2 regions of the Halomonas sp. MMH1-48 genome follow, and region 1 is predicted to be linked to the other one. Evidence: riboswitches for the same ligand, from Rfam matches in the RefSeq annotation. Region 1 holds a riboswitch; the other holds the start of a gene.

Region 1 (14,540 bases):
CGTTGTTGAGAGTAGCAGCGCCCCTACGAACGGGCCTAACGTCGGTACGCTGCCGGGGAACGTGGCGGCCATTACCCCTGCGCTGACGCTGCCCTGACCGATCCAGCCAGGCAGCACGGCCCCTACAAGCCCCGCAAACCCGCCGCTTATTGCTGCCATCGGTGTCATACGCTGCCACAAACCCAGCAGCACCGGCACCACTATCGCTGCACACAGCAGATCGGCAATCAAAAATAGCCGCAGCACGGAGAGCCCTTGCAAGGCAATCACGATCACAGGCAGCATGATCGCCACGGTGAGCCAGCGCGCCTTGTTGAGGGCCTCGGCCCGGTGACCATTGGCCCACAGCGACGCAATGCCGTTTTGTAAGGTGTCGACGCTCGAGGTGACCAGCGTGACGGCCAGTACCAATGAAGGCAGCGTGATCCATACCGGGGCATCACTAAGCAGCGCAAAAAACGGCATGGGCGGCTCGCCGAGACTGACCCCGCTCATCGCTGCCATGATACCTACGCCACCAATCACCATGACGACCAGTACGGTCAAGCCGCCACCCAACCAGGCACCGCGCCCCAGGCTCGCGTCGTCTTGGGCCGCCCATACCCGCTGCCAATAGCCTTGGTGAAACAAGTTAGCCGCCGTCACGGCGATCACCAGCGTCAACGCCACGCTGAGCGAGCTGCCGATGGGGAGCGACGGGAGTTGTGCGTCATTCGGCATACTGGGCAGTCGCCAGAGCGTCACGCTGGCGACGGCGAGCAGCAGCGCCAAAAGCAGCCACGCTTGCCAGCGGTCGGTGGCCAAGCTTGCCCGCAGCCCGCCCATGACGGTGTACACCAGCGTGGTGAGCGCCACCCCGATGATCACCACAGCGGGAGGCACGTCGGAGAGTAGCGCGGTAATCGCCCCGATGGCGGTGAGTTCAGCAGCCAGGAAGCAGCCCATGTAAGCCACGGAAACGAGCGCCACGAAATGGCGTACCCCCTTGCCATAGCAGGCGTCGGCAAACTCGGCAATGCTGCGTCCCTCGGGCAGTGCTTGGCGTATCTTAGGCCCGTAGAGACCCAAAACGATGAACGGCAGCGCCGAGCCAAGGGCATAGCCCAGTAGCGCCACGGGCCCTACGAATGCGCCGATTTCAGGGGGTGCAAAGAGTATCCAAGCCCCCATACCGGACGCCAAAAAGGAGAGCCCCAGGGTGGCCGACGTTTGCGAATTACGAGCGGTGACATAGTCATCCAACGAGCCGCCACTGAAGCGTGCCCGAAGACCCAGAAAAGCAAAGCAGCATAACGCTGCGCCTAACACGAAAGACGTTAGGTAAGGCATGTCGCGCTTCCTCCGCCGGTACGAACCGGATCAGGTTCCAGGGTCTGCGTTGCGCGCATTCTCAGCCCCATTGGGGCTCCCCTGGCGACAGTGAGTGGAGGCAGTATCCTCAAGCAAAGTGGTGCGTTAGTAAAGCCTTGCCCATGGGGCCGGGCTGCTTATTCCACTTTCTTGGGGACACGCCCCATCAGGTAAAACTCGGCGTTGGGCGGTGTTCCAGCTAGTGTCACCAAGCGGTTGGACATGCCAAAAAACGCGGCAATGGCACCGATGTCCCAGCAATCATCCAGTGTGAACCCCACTGCCTCTAAACGCGCCTGCCATTCGTCTGAAAACTCGCCCAGATCGATGGCACTGTGCAGTGCAAAGTCGAGCATCAACCGATGACGCTCGCTCAATCCCGCCACACGATGGTTGATGGCGATATTATCGGCCAGTAACGGATCTTTACTGTAGATACGCACCAGCGCGCCATGGGCGACGACACAGTACAAGCAGCGATTGCGGGCACTGGTCGCAACGACAATCATCTCTTTCTCTGCTTTGGTCAGCGTCTCCGATGGTCGCTCCATCAACGCATCGTGATACGCAAAAAAAGCGCGAAACTCGTCGGGTCGGTGAGCCAACATCAAAAATACGTTGGGCACGAAGCCCGCTTTCTCCTGCACGGCCAACATGGCTTCCCGAATATCATTGGGAACATTATCCAGAGTGTCAGGAAGTTTGAACCGACTGATCGATGCAGCCATAGAGGCTCCTTTTTTATTTTGAAGTAGAGTCCCACTACCAACTCACTTTTATCCGTAACAAATTGCTAACTAAAGACTCTTTTCATATGGCTTTACGCTCGCCATACTTTTAGTGATCTAATGTCATAAAAGCCGTACGCTATTCGGCTAGCCAAGCGGCGTACTTACAGGGAAACCACCATGTCATACTCCGAAGCAAAAGAGCACACGCCAGGGCGTTTGCATGAACTGTTCGCAGACCCGTACCGTGCGTTCGAGAACGATACGGATGAGCGTCAGTTGCATATCCGTGTCATGCTTCACACCCTGCTGGCCCGGCCTATGCAGCGCGGCCTGGTCACGCTTCGTGTGATTCACGGCTGGGAGAACGGTGGTTTCGAACCTGCCGACCTACAGCATGCCGATTTTACGCTGCACAACCTGCAAGATTTCGAGGCGGCGGCCACCTCCTTTCACGCAGCGGCGGAACGAAATGCCCCCCTACCCGCAGATCAAACCGCTATTCTCGCGGCTCCCCTGGCCGATGCCATTGCCGATGCCGAAGCAGAAGGCAACGCGCTCACCGACGATATTCGTGCCACACCGGCTCGCTGGCCCGCGTTCGAGGGTGGGCTTGCCCTCTACACTCTGTTCAAAATGTACCATCGCCTCGTATATGGCGAGGACGATACCTACCGTTGCTCACAATGTGAGACCCCCCACGGCCTTCGTGAAATTCATGAATTTCACCTCGAAGAGGGAGAATTCGCGCTGCTGGCGCCCGTTCGCGATGAGCAGGAGGCGCCATACCTGCTCGTACTACACGAGAGCCAGCTTGGTCCCATAGGGCAACTACTCTCGGAGAGCTTACCGCTGTTTCAGGACGTGTGAAGGTCGCCTCCTCTACCGAGGAGGCGCAGCGTGTTGCCGCTCGCTATAGCGAGATCGTGCTATTGATACCGCTAGAGACGTTTTCGGGCTCGAACCAGCGGGCAGTGACCGTTTTAGTCTGCGTCCAGAACGCAATCGCCTGTTTACCGTTAGGCCCTAGGTCGCCCAGCTTCGACGCCCGAGAACCGGTAAAGCTAAAGTAGGCGACCGGCACCGGAATGGGCACGTTGATGCCGATTTGGCCGACGTCGATGTCGGTCTCGAAGCGTCGCGCGACCCAGCCCGAGTTCGTAAAGATCGAGGTGCCGTTGCCATTCGGATTGGCGTTAATGAAAGCGATGGCGTCGTCCAGCGTTTCGACGTTGACGACACACAGCACCGGCCCAAAAATTTCCTCACGATAGATCGTCATCTCTGCCGTCACATCGGAAAACAGAGTCGGCCCGACGAAATTACCGTCTGGGTAGCCGTCGACCGTGTAGCCGCGCCCATCGACCAGCAGCGTAGCCCCCTCCTTGTCACCTGCCGTAATCAAACGCTCGACCCGCTCCTTGGCTTGCGGAGAGACCAGTGGCCCCAGATCGGCCTCGCGCTGGGTGCCGGGTCCCACGGTCATACCGCGCGCGCCGGCTTCGATGTCTTTGATCCACTCGCGCGCTTCCCCCACCAGCACGACCACCGAGTTCGCCATGCAGCGCTGACCGGCGGCACCAAAGGCAGAGCCCAGCAGGCTATCGATGGCTTGACTACGGTTGGCATCCGGCATGACAACACAGTGGTTTTTTGCACCCATCATGGCCTGCATACGTTTGCCAGCAGCGGCCGCACGGTTATAAAGCAGCGACCCCACATGGGTCGAACCGATGAACGACAGCGCCTTGATATCTTGATGGTCGGCAATTTGATTGGCGACGTCAGGCCCACCGTGCACGACGTTCAATACCCCAGCCGGAATACCCGCTTCATGTGCCAGTTCCACGAGCCGCATGGTAGAACTCGGGTCTTGCTCGGAAGGCTTCAAGACGAAGGTGTTTCCGGTGGCAATCGCCAACGGGAACATGAAACAGGGCAGCATGATCGGAAAATTGAAGGCGGTAATGCCCGCCCCCACACCCAGCGGCTGATGCATGGTATAGACGTCCACCTCGTTGGCCGCATTCTCCGCCAGCTCGCCAAGCTGTAGGGAGGTAATCGAACAGGCGTGCTCTACCACTTCTAGCCCGCGCCCCACTTCACCCTCGGCATCCGGCAGGGTTTTACCGTGCTCTTCGGTGATCAAGGCGGCAAGTTCCGCTGTATTCTCGCGAATCAACGCCTGCAGTTTGAGCATGATGCGCATGCGCTTGCCGAGCGGCACTTTGCGCCACTCTTTGAACGCTGTTTTGGCGCTGGCGATGGCGCGCTCGACTTCTTCGGACGTACAGAACGGTACTCGCGCCACCACTTCCTGGGTGGCAGGATTCACCACATCGCGCCACTCTTGGCTTTGCGACATGACCGGCTGGCCATCGATGTACATCGGAATTTCACGAACGGACATGATGCGTTTCCTCAGCTTGTGTTTGTTATGGGATCGAATAGGGAACCGTTAGGGTATATCAGCAAGTTGACGTAAACGTCAATTAGCCACTGGACAAAGACAATATGCCCTCCGCCCGACGATTTGGCTTTCCCTCTCGGTAAGGGCATCGCTATGCTGAGACAATGACGTATCATTACTCACCCTCGTGAGATGCGCTGTGGTGATCACAAGGAGGTATCCATGCAGACGTTTAGCTGCCGCTGTGGCAATCCGCTGTTTTTCGAAAATACCCACTGCTTGGCCTGTGAGTCGGAGGTTGGCTGGTGCCCCGCGTGTTGTAACATCGTGGCGCTGGAACCGTTGGATAGCGGCGGCTACCGCTGTACCCATGAAGACTGCGGCACGGCACTAATGAAGTGCCACAACTATTCCGTCGAAAACGTCTGCAACCGGATGGTGGTGATGACCGACGGGCACGCCGATACGCTATGCGACTGCTGCCGCTACAACGAGGTGATTCCCGACCTAGAGGTCGAGGGCAACCGGGAACGCTGGGCAGCGCTGGAGAGCGCCAAACGGCGGCTTTTCTATACGCTGGATTTGCTCAAGCTTCCCCACGGCGTCGAGGGCGAGGACATCCGCGTCCCACTGAGTTTTTCGTTCATGGCCGATGCGCTGCCCGACCAAGGGCTGTGGCGCTCCACGGCAAACCAAGAAAAAGTTTACACCGGCCACGCCAATGGCCATATCACCATCAACGTCAAAGAGGCCGATGACGTCGAGCGTGAGCGGCTGCGTGTCGACATGAATGAATCCCACCGTACGTTGATCGGCCATTTTCGTCACGAAATCGGCCACTACTACTGGGACCTACTGGTCAAAGACCAAGATGAAGCCGCCAGCATTCGCGTGTTCGGCAACCACAACCATCCCACCTATGGCGACGCCCTAGAGCAGTACTATCAGCAAGGCGCGCCGGCAGACTGGCCCACACGGTTCATCTCCGCCTACGCCGCCATGCATCCGTGGGAGGATTTCGCAGAGACGTTTGCCTTTTATCTGGACATGGTGGCTGTGCTGGATACGGCACTGCACATGGGCCTCTCTCGGGCCGAGTACGATGGCTCATTGGAGAGCATGCTACAAGCGTTTCATCAGGTAGGCTTGACGGTGAATGAACTCAATCGTGACATGGGCCTACTGGATCTGGCCCCGGGGGTTCTTGCCCCCGCGGTGCATGAAAAGCTGGCGTATCTACACGATCTCATTCAACGCGAGAACGCCAGCCCTAAAACGGCCTAATCAGTCGTTGTCATGGTCGCCCACGTGGCTCTGGGTTTGGCGCTGAGTGACTCGAGGAACGCCATCGCCGTTTACGAAATACGTAGCGCTGAGCGTATCGTGAATGGCGGCAAAACCAATTTGTAGCTCGTCCACGAAAGCGTGTAGTTTGCTCGGTGAGTGGGCCAATGCCTGAATGTCCGCATCGACCACATCGGCGCGTACCAGTGACACCGTGGCTGCCACACGATCTTGACGAGGCAGTAACTGCAGCTCGTGCCCCAATGTTTCCAGGCTACAGGCAATGGAGCGCGGCAGGTGCGGATCTTGAAGCAGAAAACGCAATACGTCCGGCCCACGCACGCGCAGCCTGACCTGCTGACGATACATCTGATACGCCGTCAGGGATTTCAGCACGCTCATCCACTGTAGATTTTCGAACGGCAGCAATTCTTCAGGATTTTGCGGCAGCAAGCTCGCCGAACGCACGTCGACGATCCGTGTGGTCATGTCCGCCCGTTCCAACTGACGGCCCAGCTTGATGAACGTACGCGCCGGGCCGTGGCTCAAGGTGCCTTCGATGAGCCCTGTTAGCGTTTGGCAGCCTCGAATGACGTTTTTCAAAAATGCATCCCGACGCCGAGGGCTCACGCCGTTCTCCGCGTGATCCGCCACGCTGAGATAGAGCTGGTTGACCTCTTCCCAAATCTCTCGGGGCACCACGTCCCGCGTGGTGCGCAGGTTTTCTCTGGCGCTGGCGAGCGCCGAGAGAATCGAGCTGCCGTTTTCGGCATCGGCGCACAAAAAGTGCATCACACTTCGCTCATCGAAACTGGTATGCCGAGCGTTGAAGGCATCCAGCGTCCCGGTCATTTCGATCAGCGGCGCCCAGCCCAGCGGTAAATGGCGTGGCAAATCCAGCATCAGGTGCGTATTGACGCTCAATAACCGTGCGGTGTCTTCGGCACGCTCGATGTAGCGAGCCATCCAATAGAGGTTTTCAGCAACGCGTGACAGCATGGCGCTAGGCTCCTTTCTGCTCAGCGGCACCCGCCGCGTTCTCGTCGGTTTCGACGATCCAGGTGTCTTTACTCCCGCCCCCTTGGGACGAATTGACCACCAGCGACCCTTCGACCAGTGCCACGCGGGTCAACCCACCAGTGGTTACATGGGTTTCCGGTCCCGAGAGGATGAACGGGCGAAGGTCGACATGGCGGGGCTGAGGCAAACCGTTGGCCAGCGTTGGCGTAGTGGAAAGTGCCAGTGTCGGTTGGGCCATATAGTTACGCGGATTTTCATTGATCAAGCGCGCAAACTCGTCCCGCGTTTCTTTGGTGGAGCGCGGTCCGATCAGCATGCCGTAACCACCGGATTCATTGGCGGGTTTTACCACCAGCTCGTCCAAATGATCGAGCACGTACTGGCGGTCCTCGTCGAACATACAGAGATAACTCGGCACGTTCGGCAGCAGTGGCTCTTGATCCAGGTAGTAACGAATCAACTCAGGGACGAAGGCGTAAACGACTTTGTCGTCGGCGACGCCCGCCCCGGGCGCGTTGGCCAGCGCGACGTTGCCCGCCCGCCAAGCGCGCATCAATCCCGGCACGCCCAGCATGGAGTGCGGATTGAACGCCTCGGGGTCGAGAAACTCATCGTCTACGCGGCGGTAGATCACATCGACACGGCGCAAGCCCTCTACCGTGCGCATGTAGACCACATCGTCGTCATCGACCAGCATATCGCTGCCCTGCACCAGCTCGACCCCCATTTGCTGCGCTAGGTAGGCGTGTTCGAAATAGGCAGAGTTATAGATGCCAGGCGTCAGCACCACTACCTGCGGGTCGTCGCCCGGACGGGGCGACATGGCCGCCAGCATGTCGTACAGCTGCGCGACATAGTCGTCCACTGGCAAGATCTTGCCCGAGGCGAAAAGCTCCGGTAACACGCGCTTGGTGACGTTGCGGTTTTCCAGCATGTACGAAACGCCCGACGGGATACGCAAGTTGTCTTCCAACACGTAAAGCATGCCATCGCCGCCGCGCACCAAGTCAGATCCGCAAATATGGGCCCACACGCCGTGGGGCGGATTGATGCCCACACACTGAGGTCGAAAATTGGCCGACTGAGCCAATACTTCGGCGGGCAACACTTTATCTTTGACGACTTTTTGCTCGTGATAGAGATCATCGATGAACAAGTTCAGCGCTTGTACGCGCTGCTTTAAACCCGCCTCGGTTTTTCGCCACTCATTGGCCGGAATGATGCGGGGAACGATATCGAAAGGCCAGGCGCGATCGATCATCGCCCCTTCTGAATAAACGGTAAACGTGATGCCCATCGTTCGAATGGCAATTTCTGCCGCAGTTTTACGTTCAGCTAGCTCTTCCGCACTAAATCGCGCCAACATGTGACATAACTCGTCCGCAGAAGCACGAGGCTTGCCTGGCGCCGCCAACAGCTCGTCGTAAAAGTCACGGCACGCATAGTTATTCCAATCTACTTGGCTCATGGGCGCTCTCCTGGCGCTAGGGTGGAAGCGGCAACTTCCTTAATTCAGTAGTGTAGGCCTGCCGCGTGCAATGTACGTAGCAACTGGACCATATAAACACGCAAAACTCGCGCCATATTCCCCGCTATTTCAACGCTCAATTGGCGCTTAGCGTTTACTCTTCTCTTTGTATGGCTTGGTTGGCACAACTTTTATACATGAAAGAAATTAACATTCATTTTTTAGCACTTAATCGTTATTAGAGCACCAAAATAGTGCATACCAGTTATCGATTATGGTGCGATGACAATTTTCCACACTCTTTAAACGCCATTACTCATATTGCAGCTGCAAAATAGTTCAACTCCAACGATACTTCTGGGTACTTATTTTCTTCACCGACGCGCTATGCGGAATACGCACGGTGACTTTTAGCTTTCTTTGAGGGTGGCTCATGACCATTCGCGTTGCCTTGCATCACCGCACGACCTATCGCTTCGACCGCCCCGTCAAGCTCTCGCCCCATGTGATTCGCCTGCGTCCGGCCCCCCACTGCCGTACCCATATCGACGCCTATTCACTGAATATTTCAGGCGACGACCATTTCTTGAATTGGCAGCAGGATCCGTTCGGTAACTTCAATGCCCGCGTGGTGTTCCCCGAGCCACGTAAAGAGCTCACCATTGCCGTCGAACTCGTGGCCCCCATGACGGTGATCAACCCGTTCGATTTCTTTTTGGATGACGTCGCCCAAAAGATTCCGTTCACCTATCCCGACGAACTCAGCAAAGAGCTTGGCCCCTACCTAGAGGTAACCGAAGCGGGACCGCGACTCCTGGACTGGTTGAAAGACGTCTCTCTCGAACCGACCACCAGCGTCGATTTCCTCGTCGCCCTCAATCAGCGCCTGCAAAAGGACATCAGTTATTTGGTGCGTATGGAGCCTGGGGTACAAAGCTGTGAAGAGACGCTGACTCTGGCGAGCGGCTCCTGCCGCGACAGCGCTTGGCTATTGGTACAAATACTGCGTCATCTAGGCTTGGCGGCACGCTTCGTGTCGGGTTATTTGATTCAACTGACACCGGATGTGAAAGCGCTGGATGGTCCTAGCGGCACCGACGTGGACTTTACCGACCTCCACGCCTGGACCGAAGTCTTCCTGCCCGGCGCTGGCTGGGTAGGACTGGACCCCACCTCTGGCCTGTTTGCAGGCGAAGGTCATATTCCACTCGCCGCTACGCCTACGACCGGCAGCGCCGCCGCCATCACTGGCTTTTCCGATAAGTGCGAGGTGGAGTTCGACGTCGAGATGCGCGTCGAGCGCATTCATGAAGACCCGCGCGTCACCAAACCCTATAGCGAGCAGCAGTGGCAACGCATTCTGACGCTGGGCGACGAGGTTGACCAAGCGCTCAACCAGCAAGACGTTCGACTGACCATGGGCGGCGAACCGACGTTCGTTTCCATCGACGACATGGAGAGCCCTCAGTGGAACACCGAAGCCTTGGGGGAGCACAAACGTGAACGCGCCGAAGCGCTATTGTCGCGCCTGCAGGCCGCCTACGCCCCTGGCAGCGTGATTCAGCAGCAGCAGGGCAAGTGGTATCCTGGCGAGCCGCTGCCCCGCTGGGCGCTGGCCTGCTACTGGCGTAAAGATGGGGTGCCGCTATGGCGCGACCCAAGCTGGCTGGCCTGCATGGAAGGTGCCCCCGACGTGGTGGCCGACGACACCATGGCTCAGCGCTTTACTCAAGCGCTGAGCGAACGTCTGGGTGTGGCTCAGCGCTGCTGGATTCCTGCCTATGAGGATGCTTACTACTATTTGTGGAAAGAGCAAACGCTGCCGGTCAACGTAGACCCACGCAAAGCCGATTTGAAAGATGACGCCGAGCGCCGACGCCTTGCCCGCCTGCTGGAGCAGGATCTGAGCTCGGTCGTTGGCTATGCGCTGCCACTGCGCCACTCGATTGCCCAGTCACACCGTTGGGAGAGCGGACGCTGGCCGCTGAAACGCGACCACCTTTTCCTGGTACCCGGGGACTCGCCCATGGGGTTACGCCTTCCGCTCTCTGCCCTGCCCTGGGCCGACCCGGAAGACCAGCCCCAACCGCAGTCGCTGTTTGCTCCTCGCCCGGCGCTGGGCGACATTCACGGAGAGGTGGCGCGTCGTAACGCCGAACAGCACCGCTTCACCAGTGCTGAGCGCCTGGGCCAAAGCACCCATCCAAGCCATAGCCACCCGGAAGGCGAATCGGTACAGCAGCAACCTAGCGCCGAGGAGGATCGGGAGCACAAGATCATCCACACGAGTCTGTGCGTCGAACCCCGTGAAGGCAGGCTGCATATTTTTTTGCCGCCGCTGACTCAACTCGAGCACTACCTCGACCTGCTCAGCAGTATCGAAGCGTGCGCCCGCGAACTTGCCTGCCCGGTCATGATCGAAGGCTACGCGCCGCCGCGCGATCCGCGGCTGGAAAGTTTCCAGATCACTCCCGACCCAGGCGTCATCGAAGTCAACATCATGCCTGCCGCCAGTTGGCAAACTCTGGTGGCACAAACCGAGCGTCTCTACGATGAAGCACGCCAAGCGCGGTTAGGCACCGAAAAGTTCATGCTGGACGGTCGCCATACCGGTACCGGCGGCGGCAACCACGTCACTTTGGGCGGGATCACGCCGGACGATTCGCCGTTCTTGCGTCGCCCCGACCTGTTGGCCAGTCTGGTCACCTACTGGCAGCATCATCCCAGCCTGTCGTATCTTTTCTCGGGGCTGTTCATTGGCCCTACCAGCCAAGCACCGCGCGTCGATGAAGCGCGCCACGAAGCGCTCTACGAGCTGGAAATCGCTCTGCAGCAAATGCCCGAAGGCGAAGTAGTGCAACCCTGGCTGGTCGACCGCCTGCTGCGTCACTTGCTGACCGACTTGACCGGCAATACACACCGTGCCGAGTTCTGTATCGATAAACTCTACTCGCCGGACAGCGACAGCGGACGCCTGGGCCTATTGGAGCTGCGCGGCTTCGAAATGCCTCCCCACGCGCGAATGGGCTTAATGCAGATGCTGCTGATTCGCGCGCTGGTCGCCCGCTGTTGGAAAACGCCCTACCGTGGCAAGCCGGTGCGCTGGGGAAGCGCGCTACAAGACCGCTGGATGCTGCCCCACTACTTGTGGGAAGACCTGAACGACGTGCTCAGCGACCTGCGTCATCACGGATTCGACTTCGAGCTAGACTGGTTTGCGCCGTTCTTGGAGTTCCGATTCCCGGTGCACGGCCGTTTGCATACGCCGATGCTCTCGATCGAGCTTCGCCAAGCCATCGAGCCCTGGCACGTCCTCGGCGAAGAAGCGACTGCAGGCGGCACCGCGCGCTACGTCGACTCCTCGGTAGAGCGCTTGGAAGTCAAAGTCAGCGGCATGAGCGGTGATCGTTACGTCGTCACCTGTAACGGCCGCCCCGTGCCACTTACCGCCACCGGGCGTAATGGCGAAGCCGTGGCCGGCGTTCGTTATCGCGCCTGGCAGCCACCCTCGGCGCTGCACCCGCAAATCCCCATTCACGCACCACTAGTGTTCGATGTCATCGACACCTGGAACCAACGTTCAGTAGCCGGCTGCACTTACTATGTGGTACACCCCACAGGACGTAGCTTCGAGACCTTCCCTGTCAATGCGTTCGAAGCCGAAGCCCGCCGTTTGGGACGCTTCAGCGACAGTGGCCACCGCCATGGCTTTCAGGCCCCCGTACCGGAAAGGGCGAGCCAGGAGCTGCCTTGCACGCTCGATTTGCGCTGGAGCCCACGCTGATGGATGAAGAGTGCTTCCTTATCTGCGCTAGCTACAGGATAATCCGCCCCCTACTCGCTTAGGACAATCAGGATCATGACCGCCCCTGTCTCTCCCTCACTGCTCGGGCTCGGCGCTGCCGGGCTGGTTGAGGACTACACGAATCAGCTAGGCAAGGGACAGCCCGGCACGTTTGATGCGATGCTCGACCGACAGGGGCAGTTGCGCCCCGGCTGGCAGAGCCTGCTCTGTGCCTTGGAAGCACTCGGCGCGGATGGCCGTTATCAGCAGCATGAAGAGATTCAGCGCCTGCTGGCAGAGAACGGCGTGATCTTTAACATGCACGAAGACACTCAGGGCCGCTCTTGGCGGCTCGATCCGCTTCCCTGGGTGATCGATCAGGTGCAGTGGCAAGCACTAGAGGTCGGCTTGACCCAGCGCACGCGCCTGTTCAATGCGCTCTACGACGATATTTATGGCCCGCGCACACTGTTCGATGCAGGGCTTCTTCCTACGCAGGCCATTCTCGCTTCGCCCCACTTTTTACTGCCTTGCCATGGCTCGCAACCCAGCGACCGTCCATCGATCAGCTTTCACGGTATCGATGTCATTCAAGATATCGATGGGCGTTGGCGGGTGATGGGCGATCGCCTACAGGCGCCGTCTGGCACTGGCTTCGCGCTGGAGAACCGCATACTCATGGCCCGCGCGCTGCCGGAAATGTATCGAAACGCCCCACTCAAGCGGCTGGCGGGCTTTTTGGACAAATATCACCGTACGTTGACCGCGCTGGCCTACCAGCACCGTGACAATCCCACGATCGTGCTGCTCACCCCCGGCCCAGGCAGCCCACGCTACTTCGAGCACGCCTATTTGGCGAACTATCTCAATATCGATCTCGCCGAAGGCCAGGACATGGTGGTACGCGATAGCCAGTTATGGCTACGTACCTTAGGAGGCCTGCAACCCGTGGATGTGGTGCTGCGCCACTGCGACGACGCTTACTGCGATCCGCTCGAACTACGCGGCGACTCTCAACTCGGCGTGCCTGGATTGCTACAAGCCACTCGCGCCAGCGGCGTGGCCATGTCGAATGCACTCGGCGTTGGCGTGTTGGAAATGGCCGAGCTGGCCGACTATCTCCCTGCCTTATGCCAGCATCTACTCGGTGAGGAATTGCTGCTGCCTAGTGCCGATGCCAGTACCCAACCAGCATCGGCCCCAGTGTTCGATGCCAACATGCAGCGGTTATCCCCCGCAACGCTGAACTTACGCTGCTTCGTTACACGAATGCCTGGCAGCATCGCGACCCAACGTCCGCAGCCTAGTGACTATCATGTCATGCCCGGCGGCCTGGCGTGGGTTGGCTCCCCAGGCTCACCATCGTTAAGCAGCCCGATCGTCAAAGATGTCTGGGTCACCGCGAATACGCCCCAACCCCATGTCAGCCAGCTACGCCAAGCGCGTGGCCCGGTGGTCGCCACCCGCGATGGCACCGACTTGCCCAGTCGGGTGGCCGAAAGTCTATTTTGGCTGGGACGCTACGGCGAACGGTTGGATGCCCGCGCCCGCTTGCTGCGCGAAGCGCTGCTGCGTTTAATGGAGTACGACCAGGACGAGATCGCGGATCAACTGCTAGATGAGCTGCTGCTAGCCCTCGATATCACCACGCTCGACCATGAAGGGAAGAGCACCAAGCCGCCCCTAGTGGGCTTTGCGCAAAAGCGCACGGCGCTGCTGACCCAGTTCGATGAGCGCGACGCTCAAGCCCTGCAGCCACTGTTCGCCCAAATGCTGCGTAACGCTCGCAGCGTGCGCGAACATCTGGGAGATGACTCCTGGCGAGTGGTACACCAACTGCGACAGCGGGTAGACACGTTCAACCCGAGCCTGGGTGCCAGCGCGGCGCGGCGTGCCTGCGAAGGGCTGTCGGCGCAAATTGCCGCCTTTTTTGGCTTGTGCAACGAAACCATGCCCCACCATTACGGCTGGCGTTTCATGGACATTGGCCGCTTCCTGGATCGCGTGTTAGGCCTGCTGTCGCTGCTCAAACTCACTCTCAACGCTCCCCACTCACCGGGGCTGGCGCTATGGGAGGTGGTGCTCGCCACCACCGATAACTTTACGGCCTACCGGCGACGCTACCGAAGCGAGCTGCACCCCGAAGCGATTCTTGACCTGCTGCTCTTCGACGAAACCAACCCGCGCTCGGTGGGCTACATGCTCAAACGTCTGGAACGGCAGATGGATCGGCTGCCCGGCAGCTCGTCGCCCTACCGAAATGCCGAGCGACGTTTGCTCATTCAAGCCAACGCCGCTCTGCATCTCGCCGACATCGACCGAATTAGCCACTTGGCCGATACTCCAGATGCGCAGGCCGCGCTGGAGCAACTGTTGGACGAGCTGATTGCGCCGCTCAATGCGCTCTCTGATGCCATTAGCCACAGCCACTTCAGCCACGTGGAACGGCCGCGCCAACTTGTCAGCATGGAGCCCGACGAATGAACTACACCTTGC
Region 2 (14,540 bases), on a different contig from region 1:
TTCCCGATGAGCGTGGAAGAGCTGGTGATGACTGGCAGTTGGCCAAGCCACGGGGCGCTGAAAGGGTACTGTGCCGCCCATTACCGCAAGGGCCGTGAGATCATGGCGCGCTTGGGCATTTCTCACTTGGCGCACCGCCCCCTGGGCGAGCTGTCCGGTGGCCAGCGCCAGCGGGCGCTGATTGGGCGAACGCTGATGCAAGAGGCAGAACTGCTGCTATTGGATGAGCCGTTTGCCAACGTGGACAGCGACACGGTGGATATCTTGATTCGCATTCTGCGCCAAATGGCCGACGACGGCGTCACGATCATCATCGTACTGCACGATATGGATCACCTGCGTCGCCTGGCCGATGAGGTATTGATGCTGAGCGCTGGCCACGGCCGCTGGGTCGCCCCCAGCGCGCTCAATCAGCAGCATGCATCTGCCCAAGTGGTGCCGTTTACGCTGGGAGGGCGTCATGCTGGAACTGCTTAATACCTGGTTCGTCAGCCCGTTCGATTACGGTTTCATGCGCCGCGCCGTGGTCGGCGGGCTCGCGCTCTCACTGGCCGCCCCGCCGCTGGGGGTGTTTTTGGTGCTGCGTGGCATGAGTCTGATTGGCGATGCCATGGCCCATGCGATTCTGCCCGGCGTGGCGCTGGGCTTTTTGCTGGCGGGCTTTTCGCTACCGGTGATGAGCGTGGGTGGCGTGCTATTTGGGGTGATGGTGGCCTTGCTGGCGGGAGCGGTCTCGAAAATGGGCGGCCAGCGGGAAGATGCCGCCATGGCGAGCTTTTTCATCATTTCCCTGGCTGCTGGGGTCATGCTGATCTCCATGGGGGGCAGCAGCGTGGATTTAACCCACGTACTGTTTGGCTCCATTTTGGCGATCAACTCCACGGCGCTGCTGTTGATTGCGTCGATCAGCACACTGATCGTCATCACCCTGGCGATCATTTTCCGCGCCCTGGTGGTGGAGTGTCTGGATCCGCTATTTTTGCGCGGCCAACACCGCCGCAGCGGCTGGGTGCACAGCATCTTTTTAGGGCTGTTGGTGCTCAACTTGACCGCCGGTTTCCAAACGCTCGGCACGCTGATGGCCGTTGGCTTGATGATGCTGCCCGCCACGGCGGCACGGTTTTGGAGCAAGCGTCTGGAAGGGTTGATGGGCATTGCCGTCGTGCTGGCGATGCTGGCCAGCACCGGCGGGCTGCTGCTGTCGTTCCATTTGGACACGCCCTCGGGCCCGAGCATCATCTTGCTGGCTGGGGTGGCCTATTTGTTCTCGGCGCTGTTTGGCCGCTACCACAGTTTGGCCGCCAAGCTGCGCCGTAAAACCACGCCGCTGGCGATGGAGCATTCTCACTAGCGAGTCGTCGTTATCCGTTTTCTTACATCATCAGGAGCATGTTATGTCGCTTTTCTCTTCATCGCGTTGGTTAGTCGGCGTGTCGGCCATGTTGGCGTTGCCTGCGGCCATGGCGAACGAGCGGGTTCAAGTCGTCACCAGTTTCTCCATCTTGGCGGATATGGTCGAGAACGTCGGCGGAGAGCATGTGGAGGTCAGCGCCCTGGTTGGCCCGGATGGCGATGCTCACGTTTACTCCCCAAGCCCCGGCGATGCCCGCGCACTGGCAGGGGCAGACCTAGTGGTCTTCAACGGTTTGCTGTTCGAGGGCTGGATGGAGCGCCTGATTGACTCCAGCGATTACGACGGCCCATTGGTCACCGCCACCGACGGCATCGCACCCCGCGCTTTTGCGTCGCACGGCCACGATGACCACGCGCACCATGACGAGCACGACCATGCGCATGAAGAACACGGTCATGAAGAGCATGAACATGAAAAGCACAGCCATCATGAACACGGTCACGACGATCATGCGCATGATGACCATAGCGGTCACGAGCATGGTGATGACGACCCTCACGCTTGGCAAGATCTGCAGCAGGCGAAAGTCTACGTCACCAATATTCGCGATGGCTTGATCGAGGCGGATAGCGCCAATGCGCAGAGCTACCAAGCCAACGCCGAGCGTTATCTGGCAGAGCTGGATAACGTTGATGCCGAGATTCGTGAACTGCTAAGCGAGATTCCTGCGTCGGCCAGCGTCATCACCGGCCATGACTCCTTTGGCTACTTCTCCAGCGCCTACGGCGTGAATTTTCTTTCACCGGTTGGTCTATCGACCGAAGCCGATCCCAGCGGTGCCAGCATGGCCGCACTGATCGATGTGATCGAGCAGGAGAACGTACAGGCGCTGTTCCACGAGAACATGACCAACCAAGCGATCATTACGCAGCTAGCGGAAGAGACCGGCCTGCCCATCGCTGGCACGCTATACGCCGATGCGCTGGCCAGTGAAGGCGATGCCAGCACCTACCTTGGCATGATGCGCCATAACGCCCGGGTGCTGCACGATGCCCTAGCTACTCCGGGCCATGAAGCTCATGGTCATCGCCACTAGACCAGGCCGGAAAGGCCCTATACCGCCCCATTAGGGCGGTATTTTTTTGCATTGCATTTTGCTGTCGGGATGGGGAGACTGACACTAACAACGCCGCTGCCACTGTTCACTGTTTACTTCACCGCAAAGAGCCACGACCATGCGCCTAAACGCCGACTTTAGCCACTTTGCCTGTGTCACGCCGGAACAGTATCACTGGGTGGCCTCGCCTAGCGCAGGTGTCGAACGTATGATGCTGGATCGCATTGGCGATGAGGTGGCCCGCGCCACGAGCCTGGTGCGCTACGCGCCCAACAGCCAGTTCAGCCGCCATACCCACGAAGGCGGTGAGGAAATTTTGGTACTCGAAGGCGTGTTTGCCGATGAGCATGGCCGTTACCCAGCGGGCAGCTATCTACGCAACCCCATCGGCACGGGGCACACGCCGCGCATTGGCGACGAGGGTGCGCTGATCCTGGTGAAACTTCATCAGTTCGATAAAAACGACCTGCTCCAACTCGCCATTCCCGCCCACCGCCTGCCCTGGCAGCCCGACCGTCGGCCAGGCATCACCTACAAAATGCTGCACACCTATCAACATGAACGCGTCAGCCTAGAGCGTTGGGAAGGCGAGGTCATTATCGACTATCCGGCACTGCCGGGCGGCTTGGAGCTGTTCGTACTGGAGGGCTCGCTACGTGACGCAGACACCGAGTACCCGGCAGGTAGCTGGTGCCGCTATCCCCCGGGGGCTGCCCCGCGGCTTAGCGCTGGACCCTCAGGGGTCATGATGTACATCAAACGCGGACACCTATCTAACGCGCTGTGCGACGTTTAGCGGGCGAGTCCTACGAACGGCAGTAAGGTCAGCAGAGCGATCATAAGCACCGCCACGATCACTAGCGTGACTTGAAGCGGATGGGCCATGAAGCGTCGCCACAGCGTAGGGGCATCATCACGCGCCAGCGCCTCTTCGTGTTCACGGCGCACCTTGGCTAATCGCTCGGCCTGGTAACGCGCCAGCACCGCCTCGGCATCGTCTTGCTGTGCTGGGTCGCGCAACCAGATGGCGTCGACTCCCAGGCGGAAAAAGCCCGCTTGGGTTTCGTACACGTCGAAGCCATGTTCTTCCAGCAGTTGGCGGACTTCCATGGCCTCTTCATCGGTCACGTGGTGCAACCGAAACAGCAGATGAGCCATCGTTAATCGCCCATGCCTGCCATACGGTCGGCTTGAATCACTTCGATCCAGTAGCCATCGGCGTCTTTGACGAAGATCACGTCTTTCATTTTGCCTTGGTCGGCACGCTTCACGAAGGTGACGTCGTGCTCATCGAACCACGCTTGGGCGGCTTCCAAGTCCGGCACGCTAAAACAGATGTGCCCGAAGCCTTGCGGCTCGGCATTACCGTCGTGGTAGGCAAAGTCCTGCTCGTTTTCGGTGCCCCAGTTGTGGGTCAGCTCTAGCAGGCCTTTCTGGCTGAAGGTCCAGGCGGTGCGCGCTTGGGTCTCTTCCGGCACGTGATCGCTCTCCTCGACATTGGCCAGAAAGTAGAGCGAAAACTGCATCTCCTCGAAGTCCAGACGGCGCAGCACCTGCATGCCAAACACCTTGGAGTAAAACGCGAGCGCACGCTCAGGGTCTTTGACCCGCAGCATGGTGTGGTTCAAGCGAAAGCCCTGGGTTTGCGAAGCGGCCGGGGTCACCCCCGGATGCTGTTCACCTTGATACGACATGACACTCTCCTGGTTGGATGATGCTTGTGTTTACGCGATGCAAAATCTTTGACGGACGTATGACTTTGTACAAGGCTTAGGCGACAGCGTCGTGCTTCCCGCTGCCTGTGCATCACTGCCTTTGAAGGCGTTATTTCCCATGTTATGAGGGCGAGGAACGCAGAATTCCAGCCTGCCCCCGAGGAGTCTTTATGTCCCGTGATCTAAACGTATTGGGTGAACCGCTCACGCCCTGCTGCCACTCGCCGAAAACCGGTTTCTATCGCGATGGTTTTTGCCGGGTAGGGCCAGACGATGTCGGCATCCATTCGGTGTGCGCCATGGTGACCGAGGAGTTTTTGGCCTTCTCCAAGGCGCAAGGCAACGACTTGGTGACACCGCGGCCGGAGTTTGGCTTTCCCGGTTTGAAACCCGGGGATCGCTGGTGTCTTTGCGCGCACCGCTGGGCCGAAGCGGCACAGGTAGGACTCGCGCCGCCGGTCGTTTTGTCCGGTACGAACGAGCGAACGCTGGACATCATTCCACTGGTCAAACTCCAGCAGCATGCGCTAGATGCCGTGCATTAATACCTGGGCAAAGGCGCCCCCGAATGCCCCTGGAAAAATGATGCAAATCTTCTACACTTCTATTTCGACAATTTTACATAGTGACCCGTGATGCCCCATGAACGGCGTCCGATAGGAGCACGTCATGACCGCTATCGATATGACCCTTGGCGATCGCCTGACATTGAAGCAGCTGAGTAATGCGATTCAAAACGGCTTCTCCCCCATCGTCGAAGTCGAATCCATGGACGGTATCTACAAAGTGCGTTTCCACCATGCTAATGGCGTCTCGGACCTCTGTGACGCTCAAGGTCGCGTCAGCACCTTTCTGGGAACCGGTGAAATTCGCGACGCTCTGGGCCAGCTCGGCTTAACCCATGGCGTGCTGACCTTTGCCGATCAGTGCGGCGACGAAATGATTGGCGTGCAGGGCCGAGCCATCACCCCTGACGAAATGCTCACGTACGGGACCCGCATCGCGTTTCGTTAACTCGTTGCGGGCTTTACAGCGCCGCCCAAGGCTAGGATAGTACCCACCAACGACAGGGGCGCCGCTCAGCGGCTGAGAAGCACCCTTTGAACCTGAACCGGATAACGCCGGCGTAGGGAGTCGTGGTGCTTACCACCACCTCCTTACCCGGGAGGAAACCATGACTTACCCCCCACTTGGCGATATGCTCGCTGCCCTGCGCGAGTCCACGCCGCTCGTTCACTGCATGACCAATTACGTGGCCATGAACAGTACCGCCAACCTGCTGCTGGCCACGGGCGCATCGCCTGCCATGCTGCACGCCGCAGAAGAGGTCGCTGAATTTACCACGATGGCAGACGCGCTCTCCATCAATATCGGCACGCTCTCTGCCCCCTGGGCTGAGTCGATGCAGCTGGCGGCGCGCACGGCCGACACGACCGACACCCCCTGGGTGCTGGACCCCGTCGCCGTCGGGGCCACCGAGTTCCGCCAGCGGGTGTGCCAGGCGCTGCTGTCCCATCGCCCCAGCGTCATTCGCGCCAATGCCTCGGAAGTGATGGCTCTGGCCGGCTTGGCCAGCCAAGGGCGTGGGGTCGATGCGACCGCCACCACCGATGACGCCACTCACGCCGCCATGACGCTCGCCCAGCGGCAACGCTGCATCGTCGCCATGACCGGCGAAACCGATGTCATCACCGATGGCATCCACCACGTACGGTTAACCGGGGGCCACCCGCTGATGCCCCGCGTCACGACGCTCGGCTGTGGCTTGAGCGCCTTGGTGGCCGGGTTCGTTGCCGCCAACCGCGAGCACCCGCTGGCCGCGACGCTGGCCGCCTTGGCGTGCTTTGGCATCGCCGGTCATCGTGCGGGTCAGCAGGCCAAGGGGCCGGGCAGCTTTCAGGTCGCGTTTCTGGATGCACTGTACCAGCTCACTCCAGAGGATCTTTCGTCGCAAAGCCAAGTGGAGACGCTGCATGCCGTGTGATCTTTCGCTCTATTTGGTGACCGATGCCGCTCTGTGCGCGGAAGCGGGCCTCGAAGCGACGGTGGAAGCCGCCGTCAAAGGCGGAGTCACCGTGGTGCAGCTACGCGACAAGCATGCCAGCGACGAGGCGATGATCGAACAAGCCAAGCGCCTCAAAAGGCTGCTGGCGGGCACCCATGTGCCGCTGATCATCAACGACAGACTCGCCGTGGCCATCGCCAGCGGTGCCGACGGCCTGCATGTTGGCCAGAGCGATACCGCGGTTCCAGAGGCGCGGGAGGCGCTGGGGCCGCAGGCCATTCTAGGACTGTCGATCAACACCCTCGCGCAGCTTCGTGACGCGCCCATCGCGCTGTTGGACTACGTCGGGTTAGGCCCCATTTTCGCCACTGCCAGCAAGCAGGATCATGCTCGGCCCATCGGCTTCGAGGGCTTAGCCGAGCTGGTGCGCGCCTGCCCGTTGCCCAGCGTGGCGATTGGCGGCTTAAAGGCGCAGCACGCCACCCAAGTGAGTGCCGCCGGCGCCCAAGGGATGGCGGTGATTTCTGCGATCTGCGGCCAGCCCGACCCTTACCGGGCGGCGCTGGCGTTTCGCGCCCCATGAGTCGACTCGACCAGCTGACCGCCTTCGTCAAAGTGGCGGAGCTTGGCAGCTATACCCGCGCTGCCGAGGCATTGGATCTTTCACGTACGCGGGTGTCGCGGCAGGTCATGGCGCTAGAGGAGACGCTGGGCGCTCGCTTGATTCAGCGCACGACGCGGCGGCTGCATCTTACCGATGCGGGAGAGCGCTATTTAGCCCATGCCCAGGCCATTTTGCTGGCGTTGGAGGAGGCCGCTGCCGATGTCGGCAGTGGCACTCACACTGTGAGTGGGCGGCTGCGCATCAATGGTCCCATGAGTTTCGGCACGCGCTATCTCGCGCCTCAGGTAGCGCAGTTCATGCAGGCGCACCCCGCACTCGATGTACGCCTCGATCTCAACGACCGCCGCGTAGATTTGTTGGAGGAGGGCTATGATGTCGCCATCCGCATCGGCAGCCTGCCCGACTCCAGCCTGATCGCCAGACGGCTAGCCCGCTGCCAGCTCGTGCTGTGCGCGTCACCCGGCTATTTAGCGCAGCATGGTACGCCTTTGCGCATCGAAGACCTTACCCAGCACCACTGCCTACGCTACCGCAGCGGGCAGAACAGCGGCGACTGGCGCTTCGGCCAGCAGTACGTTAGCGTCACGGGGCCGCTGGAGAGCAATAATGGGGATATGTTGACCCATGCCGCAGAAGCGGGATTAGGCATCGCCCAACAACCCAGTTTTCTGATTCATGAGAGCGTACAGCGGGGACACTTGGTGCCGCTTCTATTAGACCTACCGCCGACCTACCTAGACATACACGCCCTCTACCCCGCACGGCGTTTTCTACCCGCCAAGGTAGCGCACTTCATCGATCAGTTGGCCGATGCCTGGGGCGACCCACCCATATGGGAACAGGGGCTTGGATTATCGCGTATATCGCAACAGTAAAGTGCTCATCGGTTAGATTATCTTCTCCTCTCGCTAGCCTACAGTAGCATCATCGCATCCATGGTGATGCCCAAAACGCGAGAGAGTGCTATGACGACGTTACCTACCCCGACGACAACCCTTCATGCAACCGCCCTACTGCGCGTTAGCCTAGGTGTGATGGCCCTGGCTCACGGCCTGATGAAAGTGTTCGTGTTTACTCTTCCTGGCACGGTGGGCTACTTCGAATCGCTTGGCCTGCCCGGTTTCATGGCTTACTTGACCATTGCCGCCGAAGTCGGCGGAGGCTTGGCCCTGATGCTGGGCCTATACACCCGCTGGGTGAGTCTGGCGCTAGTACCGGTGCTGCTCGGCGCCGCCTGGGTACACCTCGGTAACGGCTGGGTCTTCTCCAATCCCGGCGGCGGCTGGGAGTTCCCAGTGTTCTGGGCCGTGGCCCTCCTGGTGCAAGCCGGCCTGGGCAGCGGTAGCTTCGTCATCAGCCGCCGACTGGCATAATCCAATGGCCTGCCGAGAATCACACGTTGGCAGGCCCATTGACTGGAGCGCATCCTATGTTACCGAGTCTCTTCATCTCCCACGGCTCTCCCATGCTGGCGCTCACCCCCACGCCAGCCCATCACTTCTTGAGGAAGCTGGGCCGCACTCTGCGACCCAAGGCCGTCGTGGTGGTTTCAGCACACTGGGAGACCGAACGGTTGCAGGTGAGCCGTAGCGCGACACCTACGACTATCCACGATTTTGGCGGTTTTCCCGACGCCCTGTTTGCCGTGCAGTACCCAGCGCCTGGGGAACCCGTCTTGGCCAAACGTTTGGCCCAACAGCTAGGCGCCACGGAGACGGAGCGCGGACTGGATCACGGCGCGTGGGTGCCACTGTCACTGATGCATCCGGATGCCGATATACCGGTGGTGTCGCTATCACTGCCCAGCCGCTGGGGTGCTAGCGAGTTGATCGCCCTGGGCGAGCAGCTCGCACCGCTGCGTCAGGAGGGTATCCTGGTGATCGGTTCGGGCAGCTTGACCCACAATCTCTACGAGCTGCAGGCTCAGGGCAGTCAAGTGCCGGCTTGGGTCGAGCGTTTCGCCGAGTGGGTGCATGCAAGGCTGCGAGAAGATGACCGCGATGCACTCATCCACTGGCAACGCGGCCCCGATGCTGAACGTAATCACCCCACACCCGAGCACTTTCAGCCGCTTCTGGTAGCCATGGGGGCGGGCGGACAGGCAACACTGCGTCATCACAGCGTCGAACACGGCGTGCTGGCCATGGATGTCTATCAGTTTGCCTAACGTCTACGCCGTTGGGCGGCGTTTCAAGGTAGTGCGTCGATCGTGGTAAGCGATAGCTAAGCCGCTCAACATGATCAGCGCGCTGCCGACCCATACCCAAAGGTCCGGCAGCTCTCCCCAGAACCACCAACCCAACAGCACCGCCCAGAGCATGGCCGTATAATCGAAAGGGGCTGCAATGGCCGCAGGCGCATAGCGAAAGGCCAGAGTAATGAATGCCGTGGCACCGACACCCAACACCCCAGATACCAAAAATCCAAGCCAATGCCACGGCTGTGGGGTTTGCCATACCCAGGGCAAACTCACGGCCGTCACGACCAGCGGCACCATGGTCATATAGAACACCATCGCCCATAGGTGCTCGTTGGCGCCATAGCGCCGCGCCGTCACCATCATGAGCGCATAGAACACCGCCGCCGCAAGAACGATCATTGCGCCCAGCTGGAAAGCATCACCGCCAGGGCGCACGACGATCAGCACTCCTAAGAAGCCTAGCAGCGACGCCACCAGCACCGGCGGGTCGATACGCTCACCCAGCAGCGGTACGGAGAGTAGCGTCACGAACAGCGGCGCGACGAAGGCAATCGCCGTGGCCTCGGCCAAGGGCAGCAGGGTCAAGCCCCACACGAAGCAGACCATCGTGGCGGTGTAAATCAAACCGCGCAGCAGATGCACGCCTGGACGCCGAGTACGCAGCTTGCGTAATCCGCCGCTTACGTAAGCCAACAGGGCAATCAGCGGCAGCGATACCAATGTGCGGAAAAAGATGATCTGTAAGGGCGAGTGGACGGCTCCCAGCCATTTAGAGACCGCATCGCCAAGCGCCAAAAACAGCACGCCTAAGCACATGAATAAAATGCCTTTTAGCGAGGGCGTCATCCGTTGTCTCCTCTTCTACGTTTATTATTGTGGCTGCGCACCCAGACGCACAGCATAAAAAAGCCCCGCCAACCGGGGATTGGCGGGGCAGCGATATCATGCGGCTCAAAGACTCGCGTTGACCACCATGCAGTCCATGCCCTGCGCCTGTAGCGCTTGGCACGCTTGGCGTGCCTGCGATTCGTTCAATGAGACGACACGGGCGCGAAACACTGTCGTGGGCCCCTGAAGCGGATCGATGGCAACGCGGCCTCCCACGCTCGTTGGCAGCCGCTGTGCGGCTTGGCGAGCAAACTGCTCTGCCTGTGCCGCTTGGCTAAATGCTCCGACTTGTATGCCCCAACTCGCCGAGGCTGCTTGCCCCTCAGGCGACGCACTGGCCAGTACCTGCTCCCGCTCGATAAAGGCCTGCAGCGGATCTGGAGACGCGGAGGGCGGCGTACGGTCTGCCTCAGCAGCATCGATGAGTTGAGATTCGACTGCCTGCGCGGGCGTTGTGCGTGTAGCGCTCGGTGTCGGGGAGAGGGACGTTGCCGAGACATTGGCTACCATCGGCTGGTTAGAGGGTCGAACAGGCATTGACTGTCGCAGCGGTTGCGCAGGCCCGGCAAAGCCCATGAACTCACTGGAAAAGCTCGTGTTCGCCAACCAGGTGCGCCGATCTCTGAGCGAGGCGCGCATAAAGCTACGGTCCAGCAGATCCGCCATGTGGGTATCTCGCGAGGAGGAGCTAAATCCGCCCATCACCACGGCCACCATCCGCCGACCGTTGTGAACGGCGGTGGTGGCTACGTTAAAGCCCGACGCGCGAATGAAGCCGGTTTTCAAGCCGTCGGCACCGGGGTAGTCGCGCACCAAGCGATTGTGGCTGGTATGGCGCGTGCCACGATAGGTGAACTCCTGCAACCCGAAGTAGTGATAGTATTGAGGAAAGTCCTGCATGACTCGTACCGAGAGCGTCAGCATGTCACGCGCGGTCGTCCTTTGCTGGTCATCGGGCAGCCCAGAGGCGTTGCGGAAGGTGGTGGCGTTCATCCCCAGTTCACGGGCTTTCACCGTCATCAGGTTAGCAAAGCGCTGCTCGCTGCCACCTAATGCTTCCGCCACGACCACGGCCACATCGTTGGCAGAGCGCACGGCTAGCGCACGAATCGCCGTATCCACAGGAATGGAGCTACCGGCCGACAGCCATAGTTTGGTCGCCGGCATGGCAGCCGCCTGAGCAGAAACGGGCAACGGCTGATCGAGGCTTAGTCTTCCCTCCTCCAGCGCTTCGAATGTTAGGTAGAGCGTCATCATTTTCGTGAGCGACGCAGGATAGCGTGGCTCGTCAGCATTTTCAGCGTATAGCACTTCGCCGTTTTCGAGATCCACAACGATGCCTGCATAACGAGGATTCGCCTGGGCGTTGGCGCTACCCATCAGCATCATCATCAGCATGACCAGTAGCCAGTGCGCCGCCCAAACCGCTGTGCTCACTCCTCGTGTTGTTGCCATACCGACCTCTTACTGATTGATCACACTGCCCGACGCTTGGCCGTTCATACGGCTGCTGCATTAGCCTAGCATGCCTTATCGTTAAATTGATCTTCCCTTAGAGCATTCATCTCGATAAAGCAGCGGAAAAAGCGCAGATATAAAAAAACCGACCCAAAAGGGTCGGTTTTCATTGTGCCTACCAGAAGGAGCAGCGCTTATTCAGCGACGGCTTCTTCTTCAGCCACCGGGCGGTCTACGAGCTCAACGTACGCCATGGGCGCGTTGTCGCCGGTGCGGTAACCGCACTTGAGAATACGGATGTAACCACCCGGACGCTCGGCGTAACGCGGACCCAGCTCGTTGAACAGTTTGCCGACGGCTTCTTTGGAGCGCGTACGAGCAAACGCCAAACGGCGGTTTGCAACGCTATCCTGCTTTGCCAGGGTGATCAGCGGCTCGATAACGCGACGCAGTTCCTTGGCCTTGGGCAGGGTTGTCTTGATGACTTCATGTTCGACCAGCGAGACAGACATGTTCTTGAACATGGCCTGACGGTGCGAGCTGGTACGATTCAGATGACGACCACTCTTACGATGACGCATGGTTGTGATTCCTTACCAAACTGGGACTCAAGTCGACGCTTACGCGGAAGCCTTGTCGTCCTTCAGGCTAGCGGGTGGCCAATTTTCCAGCCGCATGCCGAGGGACAAGCCGCGCGCTGCCAATACATCCTTGATTTCATTCAAGGACTTCTTACCGAGGTTCGGAGTCTTCAGCAGCTCCACTTCCGTGCGCTGAATCAGATCACCGATGTAGTAGATATTCTCGGCTTTGAGGCAGTTAGCGCTGCGTACGGTCAACTCGAGATCGTCTACGGGGCGCAATAGGATCGGATCGACGTGATCCTCTTCCTCTTCGACTTCCTGCTCTTTATCAGCTTCCAGGTCGACGAAGGCGGCCAGCTGCTCTTGCAGAATGGTCGCACTGCGACGGATAGCCTCTTCCGGATCCAGGGTACCGTCGGTTTCCAGGTCGATAATCAGCTTATCGAGGTCGGTACGCTGCTCGACACGAGCGGCTTCGACCGAGTAGGAAACACGGCGAACAGGGCTGAAGGTGGCATCCAGCTGCAAGCGTCCAATCGCACGGGTCTCTTCATCAGAGCCACGAGCGTCAGCCGGTTCGTAACCACGACCCAGCGCGACCTTAAGCTGAATTTTCAGCTCGGCACCTTCATTGACGTGTGCAATGACATGGTCCGGGTTGACGATTTCGACGCTATGATCAAGCGCAATGTCGCCAGCGGTGACGACGGCTGGGCCCTGCTTGTTCAGCGAGAGCACCGCCTCATCGCGGCTGTGCATCTTGATCGCAACATCTTTCAAGTTCAGGAGGATTTCGATGACATCTTCCTGCACCCCTTCGAGCGCACTGTATTCGTGCTCTACACCGGCAATTTCAGCCTCTACCACAGCGGCGCCGGGCATGGATGAAAGCAGAATGCGACGAAGTGCATTCCCCAGGGTGTGACCAAAGCCGCGCTCGAACGGTTCGAGGACGATTTTGGCATGATGTGCGCTGATTTCTTCGACCTTGATGTCGCGAGGACGAAGAAACTCTGTCACTGAACGCTGCATATGAACACCTTTCAGGCTGCCAAACGGATACTGAGTACTCTAAAGCACAATACTCAAGAGCATCTGGGCGGTTAGCTTTGCTATCCCGCCCAGGCCTCAAGAAGCAGAAACGTACATCAAACTGCTTACTTGGAGTACAGCTCGACGATCAGGTTTTCGTTGATGTCGGCAGTCAGGTCACCGCGTTCAGGCAGAGCCTTGAAAGTGCCTTCCATCTTCTTGGCGTCGATGTCAATCCAAGCGATGTCGCCACGGTTGGCCGCAATGGTCAACGCGTTTTGAATACGGGCTTGGTTCTTCGCCTTTTCACGGATAGCGACCACGTCACCGGGCTTCACTTGGTAGGAAGCAACGTTAACGGTGCGGCCATTCACGGAAATCGCCTTGTGGCTGACCAGCTGACGCGCTTCAGAGCGAGTCGAGCCGAAGCCCATGCGGTAGACGACGTTGTCCAGTCGGGATTCGAGCAGCTGCAACAATACTTCACCGGTCGCACCTTTCAGGCGAGCGGCTTCTTTGTAGTAGTTGCGGAACTGCTTTTCGAGTACGCCATACATACGGCGTACTTTCTGCTTCTCACGAAGCTGCAAGCCGTAGTCGGAAAGACGCTGACGACGCTGGCCGTGTACACCCGGGATCTGCTCGGATTTACACTTCTTCTCGAAGGGAGTCACGCCACTCTTCAAGAAGAGATCGGTGCCTTCACGACGAGACAATTTGCACTTAGGTCCAATATAACGAGCCATGAATCTGTCTCCTTAAACGCGGCGTTTCTTAGGCGGACGGCAGCCATTGTGGGGAATGGGCGTCGCGTCTACGATGCTTTGCACGCGGAAGCCGGCGGCATTCAGTGCGCGCACGGCGGATTCACGGCCGGGACCGGGGCCTTTGACCAGCACGTCTACGTTTTTCACACCATACTCGGCTGCAGCAGTCGCTGCACGTTCGCTTGCTACTTGCGCAGCGAACGGGGTGCTCTTACGAGAACCACGAAAACCCGAACCACCGGCAGTTGCCCAAGAGAGAGCATTGCCCTGGCGGTCTGTGATCGTCACGATCGTGTTGTTAAAAGAGGCATGGATATGCGCAACGGCATCCACTACCTGCTTTTTAACCTTTTTACGGTTACTACGCGGGTTAGCCATGTTGATGTCTATTCCTGTCTATACGCTGGCTCTCTATGAAAGAGCCTGCGTGTTATTTGCGGATCGGCTTACGCGGGCCCTTACGGGTACGCGCGTTAGTCTTGGTCCGCTGACCACGCAGCGGAAGACTACGACGATGACGCAGACCACGGTAGCAGCCTAAGTCCATGAGACGCTTGATGTTAAGCGTGACATCACGACGAAGGTCGCCTTCTACGGTGAACTTACCAACTTCAGAACGCAGGGTATCCAGCTCATCGCTGGACAGGTCTACGATCTTGGCAGTCGGCGCGATACCGGCAGCAGCACAAATGTGCTTAGCGCGAGTACGGCCAATCCCGAAGATATAGGTCAGCGAGATCGCCGCATGCTTGTTGTCCGGGATATTGACGCCTGCAATACGGGCCATCAGCTTAC

What was found. A riboswitch is a leader RNA that binds a small molecule or an ion and turns the genes downstream of it on or off. The one in region 1 is predicted to bind thiamine pyrophosphate.
Region 2: linked by a shared signal. The riboswitch ahead of thiM (hydroxyethylthiazole kinase) and the one ahead of MHM37_RS13005 (sodium:solute symporter) in region 1 are both predicted to bind thiamine pyrophosphate.

What each region holds. Positions count from the first base shown of each region.
Region 1 covers NZ_JAKRFL010000015.1:12,106-26,645, reverse strand. Annotated here, with positions in the region: gene MHM37_RS13005 (sodium:solute symporter) at 1-1,329, opposite strand, end outside; TPP riboswitch at 1,319-1,422, opposite strand; gene MHM37_RS13000 (peroxidase-related enzyme) at 1,488-2,078, opposite strand; gene MHM37_RS12995 (hypothetical protein) at 2,259-2,948, shown strand; gene MHM37_RS12990 (CoA-acylating methylmalonate-semialdehyde dehydrogenase) at 2,992-4,488, opposite strand; gene MHM37_RS12985 (putative zinc-binding metallopeptidase) at 4,711-5,772, shown strand; gene MHM37_RS12980 (alpha-E domain-containing protein) at 5,773-6,771, opposite strand; gene MHM37_RS12975 (circularly permuted type 2 ATP-grasp protein) at 6,776-8,260, opposite strand; gene MHM37_RS12970 (transglutaminase family protein) at 8,694-12,044, shown strand; gene MHM37_RS12965 (circularly permuted type 2 ATP-grasp protein) at 12,120-14,528, shown strand; gene MHM37_RS12960 (transglutaminase family protein) at 14,525-14,540, shown strand, end outside.
Region 2 covers NZ_JAKRFL010000007.1:124,015-138,554, reverse strand. Annotated here, with positions in the region: gene MHM37_RS08995 (ABC transporter ATP-binding protein) at 1-477, shown strand, start outside; gene MHM37_RS08990 (metal ABC transporter permease) at 461-1,351, shown strand; gene MHM37_RS08985 (zinc ABC transporter substrate-binding protein) at 1,395-2,450, shown strand; gene MHM37_RS08980 (cupin domain-containing protein) at 2,590-3,267, shown strand; gene MHM37_RS08975 (DUF6164 family protein) at 3,264-3,629, opposite strand; gene gloA (lactoylglutathione lyase) at 3,632-4,165, opposite strand; gene MHM37_RS08965 (DUF2237 domain-containing protein) at 4,357-4,731, shown strand; gene MHM37_RS08960 (hypothetical protein) at 4,856-5,200, shown strand; TPP riboswitch at 5,245-5,336, shown strand; gene thiM (hydroxyethylthiazole kinase) at 5,361-6,170, shown strand; gene thiE (thiamine phosphate synthase) at 6,160-6,774, shown strand; gene MHM37_RS08945 (LysR family transcriptional regulator) at 6,771-7,691, shown strand; gene MHM37_RS08940 (DoxX family protein) at 7,782-8,189, shown strand; gene MHM37_RS08935 (class III extradiol ring-cleavage dioxygenase) at 8,246-8,983, shown strand; gene MHM37_RS08930 (DMT family transporter) at 8,987-9,862, opposite strand; gene MHM37_RS08925 (serine hydrolase) at 9,968-11,359, opposite strand; gene rplQ (50S ribosomal protein L17) at 11,557-11,943, opposite strand; gene rpoA (DNA-directed RNA polymerase subunit alpha) at 11,983-12,978, opposite strand; gene rpsD (30S ribosomal protein S4) at 13,104-13,724, opposite strand; gene rpsK (30S ribosomal protein S11) at 13,737-14,123, opposite strand; gene rpsM (30S ribosomal protein S13) at 14,176-14,532, opposite strand.